Regions from separate parts of the Paenibacillus sp. FSL H7-0690 genome, predicted to be linked through region 3. Evidence: riboswitches for the same ligand, from Rfam matches in the RefSeq annotation. Region 3 holds a riboswitch; each other region holds the start of a gene.

What was found. Region 3 has a riboswitch for cyclic di-GMP ahead of MHI32_RS02245 (anti-repressor SinI family protein). Riboswitches for the same ligand answer to the same signal wherever they lie in the genome.
Region 1: another riboswitch for cyclic di-GMP. It lies ahead of MHI32_RS03570 (transglutaminase-like domain-containing protein); the one in region 3 lies ahead of MHI32_RS02245 (anti-repressor SinI family protein).
Region 2: another riboswitch for cyclic di-GMP. It lies ahead of MHI32_RS29715 (NPCBM/NEW2 domain-containing protein); the one in region 3 lies ahead of MHI32_RS02245 (anti-repressor SinI family protein).

The regions. Positions count from the first base shown of each region.
Region 1 covers NZ_CP150281.1:783,193-786,400, forward strand. The annotation lists gene MHI32_RS03550 (glycosyltransferase family 2 protein) at 1-355, shown strand, start outside; gene MHI32_RS03555 (GtrA family protein) at 342-749, shown strand; gene MHI32_RS03560 (hypothetical protein) at 852-1,124, shown strand; gene MHI32_RS03565 (class D sortase) at 1,154-1,516, shown strand; cyclic di-GMP riboswitch class I at 1,630-1,712, shown strand; cyclic di-GMP riboswitch class I at 1,787-1,867, shown strand; gene MHI32_RS03570 (transglutaminase-like domain-containing protein) at 1,881-2,690, shown strand; rRNA gene MHI32_RS03575 (16S ribosomal RNA) at 3,058-3,208, shown strand, end outside.
Region 2 covers NZ_CP150281.1:6,753,222-6,756,429, reverse strand. The annotation lists gene MHI32_RS29725 (EAL domain-containing protein) at 1-312, shown strand, start outside; gene MHI32_RS29720 (hypothetical protein) at 423-995, shown strand; cyclic di-GMP riboswitch class I at 1,153-1,239, shown strand; gene MHI32_RS29715 (NPCBM/NEW2 domain-containing protein) at 1,498-3,208, shown strand, end outside.
Region 3 covers NZ_CP150281.1:483,038-486,245, forward strand. The annotation lists gene MHI32_RS02240 (2-oxoglutarate dehydrogenase E1 component) at 1-865, opposite strand, end outside; cyclic di-GMP riboswitch class I at 1,336-1,420, shown strand; gene MHI32_RS02245 (anti-repressor SinI family protein) at 1,448-1,603, shown strand; gene MHI32_RS02250 (helix-turn-helix domain-containing protein) at 1,711-2,040, opposite strand; gene MHI32_RS02255 (TasA family protein) at 2,210-2,818, opposite strand; gene MHI32_RS02260 (signal peptidase I) at 2,909-3,208, opposite strand, start outside.

The sequences.
Region 1 (3,208 bases), 300 kb from region 3:
GAAGAAAATGATTCGTTTTGCGTTAGATGGCATCACCTCTTTTTCACATAAGCCGCTTAAGATTGCTACGTATATTGGATTCTTCCTTTCATTCTCTAGCTTTCTCTATTTATTTTTCGTCTTGTTTCAAAAGATATTTTTTACCTCCTGGACGGTTCCGGGCTGGGCTTCCATTGTAGGCGTTAATCTGCTCTTTAACGGTATCGTTCTGATGCTGTTGGGTGTGATTGGGGAGTATATCGGACGGATTTATGACGAGTCTAAAGATAGACCGCTATATATTGTTAGTGAGACTAAAGGCTACCAGAACGAAGAACAACTGGACCGCCGGAAGGACCACAATGATGTCAGATAAGAACTTGCGCGCTGCATTCATACAGTTCCTCAAATTTAATGCCGTAGGTTTGCTCAATACGCTTATTGATTTTGTGATTTTTACATTGTTGAATTCACTAGGGATGGTATACGCATTGGCGCAGGTGATCTCCTATAGTGCAGGCACGGCGAATAGCTTTATTTTGAATAAAAAAGTAACCTTTCGTGATCGCAACCGGGGGAATAAAGAAGGCTTCGACCGCGTGCAGCTGGTCAAGTTTATCGTGCTGAATCTGGTAGTGCTCGGAATATCACTGCTGCTAATGCATCTGTTGACAGACAAACTAGGTATTCAAGTCTTGATCTCCAAGGTGCTGGTTACCTTTATCACGGTGATCATCAATTTCTTTGGAAGTCGTAAATGGGTATTTTAAACATTAATTTCAGGCAGAAGGAGTTGCTATGCTTAAAGGCAAGTAGCTGTTTCTGCTTGATTTGTATATAACCATAGAAACAATATACGGAGGTGAATAACATTGCGTAAATTCTCCTATTTACTCATACTGGCTGGGATACTTATCATGTTATATCCGACAGCTAACGAATGGTACAACGACAGGCAGCAGGAGAAGTTATTAGAAACGGCTGAACTAAGCACTGCCGATAGTACTCCCCAGCCAGATCTGAAGAGCAGGTATGCTGAAGTTACTCAGCTGTTAGCAGAGGAATCGGTTCTGGATGCCCGGCACAGCCCCAACCCCAAGAGACAGAAAAGCCTGAACCGGAGATTGAAGTCGGTGGCAAAGTAATCGCACTAATTGAAATCGATAAGATTGATTTGAAGCTGCCTGTATTAGAAGGGGCTACAAAAGCTAATATGAAACATGCTGCAGCCCATATGAAAGAAACGGCACCCCTTGGAGAGATCGGGAATGCTGCAATCGCGGCGCATCGGGCTAGAACTACGGGGCGTTTGTTTAACAGATTGAATGAGGTTGTTGTGGGGGATGTTATCACGGTAAAGACTAGTGATCAGGTGTTTAACTATGAGGTATACGATATTTCTGTTGTAGATCCGAGTGATGTCTCCGTTCTTGACGGGAATGACAAGGATAAGATTCTTACTCTGATTACATGTGATCCGCTAGTGAATCCAACGCATCGGCTGATTGTTCATGCCAAATTAACAAAAGGAGAATAGTGAATGACAAGAAAACACAAATACCGGGAGATATTTATAAAATAATGGGTAATCTAGTAAATTAGGTCTTGTTCACAACTATAAATATGATAGTATTATACTATGAAAGCTAAACACGATAACGGCAAACCTTCCGAAAGGTAGGGACGCAAAGCTAAAGGGCCTTTTCCCGAAAGGATGGCAGCCAGCTACCGAATGAAGAGGCTTTTTTTGTTTGTTTCAAATGGATTCTATCAATTATATCTAGTAAAGCTAGAACAGATAGAGCTTATACGATAACGGCAAACCTATCGAAAGGTAGGGACGCAAAGCTAAAGGGCCTTCCCGAAAGGATGGCAGCCAGCTACCGAAAGGAGTTTTATCCGTGAAAAAGGTTTATTTTATGCTGGTGGCGTTATTCGTCCTAATGACTTCAGTTCCGGTAAGTACAGCTCAAGCTGCAAGTGCAGATGCCAGCTGGTTGATTACATCCAAAGTGGCTCAAGGTGTTATTGGTATTAACTATGATATTCCGAAAGATAAAAGAATCAAACTCATGATCACCAAAGATAACAGCAGCTATACATATAACTTGTATGCTTCTGGACAAGCTGAGGACTTCCCTTTGCAACAAGGAAATGGGACTTATAAGGTTTCTGTTCTGGAGAACACAACCGGCAATAAATACAAAGCATTATATTCCGAAGTAGTAGACGTAACCATGAGTGACTCGAATTCCGTATATTTGGGCTCCGTACAGAATGTGAAATGGAGTTCTTCTGATAAAGCGATTGTCAAAGCTAAACAATTAGTACAAGGCAAAACAACAGACGAAGAGAAAGTTAAAGCGATCTATAACTATGTAGTTGCGAATGTACAATATGATTACTCTCTTGCTAATAGTGTAACTACTGATTATATTCCAAGCATCGATAAGACATTGACTACTAAAAAAGGGATTTGCTATGATTACGCTTCTCTTTTTGCCGCAATGCTGCGGAGTGTAGATGTTCCTGCTAAGTTGGTAATGGGGAATACAAGCTACGTTACGCAATATCATGCATGGAACGAAGTGTTGCTTAATGGGAAGTGGGTTACCATTGATACTACAGTGGATGCAGGACTTGCAAAGAGTGATAAGAAAACCGATTTAATTAAAGCCTCAAGCAAATATACTGCGGCAAAATACTATTAAGTTCGTCGCTAGAAACATAACTCTATTAAATAAACAACTGGCTTAATTATTAAGCTAGTTGTTTATTTTTATATTAGGGGTTGCTTTTCTATTAATAGTTGGGGTATTATAGGTAAGCGTTGTTAGACAGCGTACAGGCGATATAGACGAGGCTGATAAAAAGCTTCGAAAAATAAAGCTTGCATTTCTGAAAACAACATGATATATTATAAGAGTTGCTGCTGAGACATTAAACGGCGCCAACGAGAACTTGATCTTTGAAAACTGAACAACGAGTGAGTAGGAAATCACGTAAGTGAAATCCAAAATTAGAGAATTAATTTTCTCGTCAGATGTTTCAAAATGAGCATATCGCTCTTTTCAATACTAATTGGAGAGTTTGATCCTGGCTCAGGACGAACGCTGGCGGCGTGCCTAATACATGCAAGTCGAGCGGAGTCACTTTGAAAGCTTGCTTTCAAAGTGACTTAGCGGCGGACGGGTGAGTAACACGTAGGCAACCTGCCCTTCAGACTGGG
Region 2 (3,208 bases), 640 kb from region 3:
ACATATTACAAGGATCGGGGATTTGAATACGCTTTAGATGATGTTGGTGAGGGCTTCAGCACGATCGAGATGTTATTGGAGCTTAAACCCCATTACATGAAGCTGGATATGAAATATGTTCAGGGTGTGTCCAGCGATCTGAACAAACAGAAAATAGCAAAGCAATTTTTAGAAAAAGCTTTAGAAATCCAATCCGTTCCTTTAGCAGAAGGTGTGGAGTTTAGAGAGGACTTTGAATGGCTTAAGCAGAGTGGTTATCAGTTGTTTCAGGGATATTTATTTGGAAAGCCTGATCCTATTCCCAAACAGTAATCCTAATGAGTATATATCCGTCCAGAGGATGAGATGAATTTCAGGTCAGAGTCTGAGTACAGCCAACCCCCGCGGTTGTATAATTTAGGTAATTTGAAAAGGGGGACGGGATGGATATGAAATGGCATCAATTTGTAACGCGCTGGGCGGATTCTAGGGGCTTTGATGGACGAGAGATTGATTATCAATGGCCTTCTCCTTCATTTCCGGTCATCAGTATTCGCAGTAATCTAGGGCGATACTCAGGTCAAGCGTATGGCCGTGGAGGTAAACCCCGTGTGAAGACAGCCGTTGGATTAATCGCTATTGGAGATGTAGCTGTTGGCTTGATTTCCATAGGTGCGATAAGCGTGGGCGTATTATCCTTAGGAGCAATATCACTGGGAATGTGGTTAGCGATCGGAGCAATAGCACTTAGCTGGCTTGGCTTCGCAGTGGGAGCGATTGCGATTGCAGGCGTGGCTGTAGGAGCGATCGCAATCGCGGAAAAAGCGTTGGGGGCCATCGCCATAGGGGATACGGCGTTTGGTGCGATAGCGATAGGCAGGATCGCTGGGGGTGCCATAGCTATCGGACAATGGGCATATGGTGTAATCGCAGTTGGCGAACATGGTTTCGGATTAATTCCCATCACGGGCGATGTGTGGAATTGGTTCCGGCGTTTGTTTGGATCGGGGAGTTAAGTAGACCTACAGTCCTAAAGGATGCCCTTCTCTTCCGGGATGGTCGATAAATAATATCTATCACATAAGAAAAACTAATTGCAATTACCTATATTCATTTCATACCAATTAATCATGCGATCCGATCTAGGCTTATGTTACTCTTTGAATGTATTCGAAACTTCATAGGCAAACCTATGGAAATGTAGGGACGCAAAGCTAAAGGGACTAAGGTTATCATAACTATTGTCAGCCAGCTGCCAAAGAGTGTGTAACGCTTTTTGTTAAAATATAAGAAAGTATAAGTTATACACCTATACTTAATATCTTATATTTCTCGCTTAAACGCTTACCGTCCTTATAAGGACGCCGAAGGCGTTTATGCTTGTTAAGGTTTAATAAAAATTAAGTCTTAATTTTTAGGCGACTTTATACGCAATCAAGCTACTCTTTTGGGGTAGTTTTTTTTGTGCCCATTTTTGGGCACTGGAGAGATTCATATGACATCTGGGGGTAAGAAAAGATGAAGAAAATGATTGCGATCGCTACATCGGCGGCCATATTGGCCAGTTTTTCAAGTGAGGCAGGTTATGCTTTAGCAAGTGAGGTAAGCAAGGTAAATGTAACAAAAACAGTGGCGCAAAGTAAGGTTAACTTATTAAGCAACGCCTCGGTTATTCCGTTTGAGCTGTACGGCAAGGATGCTCTAAATGCCTATAATGAGGTTTTTAGAATGAATCCAGCAAATATTAAATCCATCACAAATAACGGTGGCAACTACTCAGGCTCGCCTATAGCTAAGGCTATGGATGGGGATATGAGCACGCATTGGGAGACTGGCAAACCGAATAGTTCAACGTTTACGAATGAGATTGTATTTGTTTTCAATGAGTCCACTGAATTAAATAGAATGGTATACGCGGCTAGGCAATCCGGTGCGAAAGGTAAAGGTTTTGCTCAAGAATTTGATATCTACGGCTCCACTACCGATGCGGGTGATTTTACGCTCGTGTCTTCTGGAGAATATACAGGCTCAACCGGTGATGTAGTGGAGATTCAGTTCGCACCTACGACTTTTAAGAGACTTAAATTTGTCTTCAAAAAAGCGAACCAAGATTGGGCGAGTGCGGCTGAGTTTTCTTTTTATAAAGAGGATAGTGTCTCTGCTAAAATGAAAAAATTATTTACAGATGATACCTTGAGCCAAGTTAGTGCTGCCTTTAATACGACAGAGAAATTAACAGCTTTAGAGAATGAAGTGCAGGCACATCCACTGTATGCGCAGTTTAAAGAAGAGATAGAGAATGCAAAGATCCTTTTGGAGAACCATCAGGTAGAGGCAACGGTAGCCAAGGTTTCGAAGCTAAAAGGGTATGGAACAGCCTATGAAAATGCCTATAGCCAAGCTTATAGAATGCCGAATGCAAACGTATCAAAAGTAACGGTGAACGGTGGAAGCTACTCAGGTACGAAGCCTGAATATATGCTGGATGACCAGCCCACTACGCATTGGGAAACGAACAAAAACAATGATGCAAGCTTCACGAATGAAGTTGTGTTTGAACTAGCGCAAGCGGAGGTGCTGGACAGAGTAGCTTTTTTAGCTAGAGATAACCGCAAAGGATTCCCAGAGGCTTTTGAAATCTATGCATCAGAGACGAGTAAAGGAGAGACCTTCCAACTTGTATCTAGCGGAACCGCGATTAGTACCAATGACTTTCTGGAATTTAAATTCGAACCGACGAAGTTTAAAAGATTAAAATTTAAGTTCACAAAAGCTAATATCAACAGACCTTTTGCGGCTGAATTTAGATTTTATACAGAAGATAAAGTAAGCGAAGCAGTAAATGGCATTTTCACAGATGGAACGATGAGTGCGGTTGTGCCTGCTTATAATAGCGTCGAAGCAATCAACGAATTAGAAGAAGCGGCAAAAGTACATCCGCTCTATCCAATCCTGAAAGATTCTTTGGATTTAGCTAAGAAGCTAGTGAATGGTGAAGTTCAAACCGAAGGCACCATCATTGAGGCGGAACAACGTGGAGATATGAAAAAGCATGCGCAGGAAAACCTGAGAATTGGTTTTGGTACGAACAACCAGCCTACAGGTCTCGTTGCAATGCCTGGAGATACGATCAACGTTTATGTGGACGCAGCTTCTAACGATAAGCTACCTTCTTTAGTCTTTTCTCAACAAGAGGCCGCTTGGAATGTTTGGGCTAGAGGTGTGCAAT
Region 3 (3,208 bases):
TAATGCCTGTGGAGCCTTCGGAAGGGAAAAGCTCCTTGTTCGGAGAATGATGAAACTCTGAAAATATGATATCATAAGGTTTGCCCAAAATATGTGCAAGAACGTTGAGGCGGCCGCGATGCGCCATGCCCATCAAAATATGCTCCGCACCGTCATGTGCAGCAGCACGTACGATTTCATCTAACATCGGCACAAGAGCATCATTGCCTTCAAGACTGAAACGCTTCTGACCTACAAAAGTCTTGTGGAGGAAGGTTTCAAATTGCTCTACCTGAATCAGGCGGTTCAGGAGCTCTTTGCGTTCTGTATTATTTAGGGGTGCTGGTGAGCTGGTGGATTCTGCCTGTCTATTTAGCCATTGCAGTTCTTTTTCTTCATGCACATGCCCGAATTCATAGGCGATAGTCTTGGTGTATGCCTGACGCATACGTTGCACGGCATCCCATCCGGTATGCACATCATTCGGCGCATTTTCCCATATAAGCGTGGCAGGCAGTGCGATCAGGTCTTCGCGGGTCAGCCCATAGGTTTCAAGCTCAAGATATTTTGCCATGGGATTCTGATCGCGTACCAGCGGATCAATTTCAGCGGCCATATGGCCATATATACGAATATTGGCGATTAGCTTGGAAGCTCTTACTGCTTTTCTAAGCCATTCGGTGTCTCCCGAGATGCGCGGCTGAGGAGCCGGTTCGCTATCCGGAGTTAGGGGAGGAGGTCCCGAATTTGTAAAAAGCTCGCGATAATTATTTTCTACGGTGGAGGGATCTTTCACAAACTGTTCATATCTTTCTTGAATGTAGCCTAAATTGGGTCCGTAATACTTACTCCAAATGGATTCGTTATAGGGCTCTTTGGCTGCCATGAATACATCCTCCTTAACGGATGAACTCCATACGTGACATTTTGTGTCAACGCTTACTGGAGCTGTGATGATTGCGGTTTCATTTCTCATCTTATTGTGCTACTTTCGGCCACTGTAATCAATTCATTCTTTCGTCCAATACGTTCGCAAAATGGTATGGGTTAGCTTGTTCTAATGAAAAGAAGGGTGTTTCTTCTCATTACCCATTCTAAAGGCCTATTAAAATGATTCTATTATCCTTATTTTTAACTATTAGGTCAGTAAATATTTATTTTGCTAGTACAATTTATTTTATGTAACGGACGAGTATCGTGATAATCGGACAAGATCTTTGAAAAAAAATCTTTTATTTTTCGTTTTTAAAATAGAAAGTAACCAGGAATCGACACACTTTTCCGCTTTCTTTTTGTATAATGTTATTGCAGATAGTAATTTTATAGTTTTTTAAGTAGATCCTTTCGTGAAAAGGGTCCAGTAAAAGGTAAACTTGCCGAAAGGCAGGGGCACAAAGTCGCGGGTCTAAGGTAGAGATACTATGACAGCCGGATTGCCTGGGGACGTAAAATCTTAGGGGGAGATTTTTTGGAAAAGTCCAACCAGGGTAGCAACAGAGAACAGCAGTTTATTGATCTGGATCAAGAGTGGGTACATTTATTATTAGCAGCTAAGAAGGCTGGCATTAAGGCAGATGAAATCCGCCAGTTCTTTCATGAGAAAACTGTGCAGATCGTGCAGTAATACATTAGAGGGGTTACATATCGAAAAAGGGCACAGCGGTTCTTCGCTGTGTCCTTTTTCGATATGATTTAGTAGAAGAGAGGATCATACCAGATTAGTAGGAAGTATTAATCCTTTTGATCGAGCTTCCATTTCTGATAGTCCAGAAATTCTTTGAATTCGCGTTTGCTAATGCCTGAGTCCATAGCTTCCTGCACCAATCGGAACCATTCCGAATCTAAATGTGATTCCTCTGCATCATTGGGTACTCCATAGAGTAGGGCATGAATGGATACCTGAAGCGCGTCAGCGATTTTTTCGATAAACTGGATGGATGGATTGGATTGGATGTTTCTCTCCACGTTGCTAAGATACGACTTAGCCACATCTGCTCTGTCCGCAAGCTCAGATAGGGAGAAACCCTTGTCTAGGCGGAGCTGCTGGATACGTTGGCCCATATTCTGTGGCACTATGCTGACGCCCCTCCGTAATTTTTGTTATTAGTATAGCAAATATCAATAAATCGGACAAAGTTTATTGTAAAGAGAAGAGCAGCAATCTGCTTATCCGTGGCCGGATTCAGGATCTGCTGCTCTTCGAGTATTTTATTAAATTACTTTATTGATCTTAGTAGTCTTTTTTCGCACCTTGTTTAGCTACGAAATCCCAAGTCAGTGTTAAGCTATCGCCTTGGAAAATATTTTGATCTTGGTTATTTTCCACAAATTCGAATTGGACGGAGAAGCTGTCGTTGGTACCGGCTTTAATACCGGATGCTTCGGTAAAGAGTTGATCCCAACCTGTATTTTTTACGAGATCCGGATGCTGACTTTTTAAAGCAGCAAGTGTAGTCTCATAAACTACATTTTCAGGAGAGACGATAGGTACTCCTTTATCATTATTTCTAAGGAATTTAACTTTAATGAACTCGGCTAAATCCAGGTAGTTATCTCCTTTAGCATCCGTGATTTGAGTCGATGTATTCAGAATAATAGATCCGATATCGAGCGAACCATCGTTTTTCAATTTGAAGGATTTAGTTACAGTATCACCTGGTTTCAGGTTAGGAATATTAACGATGACAGAAGGGTCGGAGTTCAGATCGAGCGTGCCCGCTGCGAATGTAGCTGTGCTTTGCGCAGTGTCGCTAAAGTATGCGAAGGTTCCTCCGCCGATTAATGATAAACCCAGTGCTGCAGATGCTACGCCAAGACCCAATGTTTTCTTGATACCCATAATAAAATTCCTCCTCAAATTTGTGTTTGAATTTTTTATAAAATTTATATATTGTATCTTCCGGTTCGTAAGCGGAAGTGGACAATCAACTTAGGGCTGTGTTTCTGTTGGGGGCGGTGAGGCTGGCAGTAGGGCAGCATTTTTCTTTTCTAATGCAGCTACAGCCTTCCAAGAGGTATACAGAGCATAGAGCAGAAGCATCAAGCCAGGCACGATCATGAGGACTACACTTCCAGCTTTGGAAACCGCGAAATTCATAGCGTAACCGACATAGGGTACAGTGACCCCGGTATACTGAGCTACAACATTCACAGAACTGGTAGGGTTCATGTCGGGCGCGTCGTTGTTATCGCCTTTAGTGCGATAAACAGCTTCACCAGTAGCGTTATT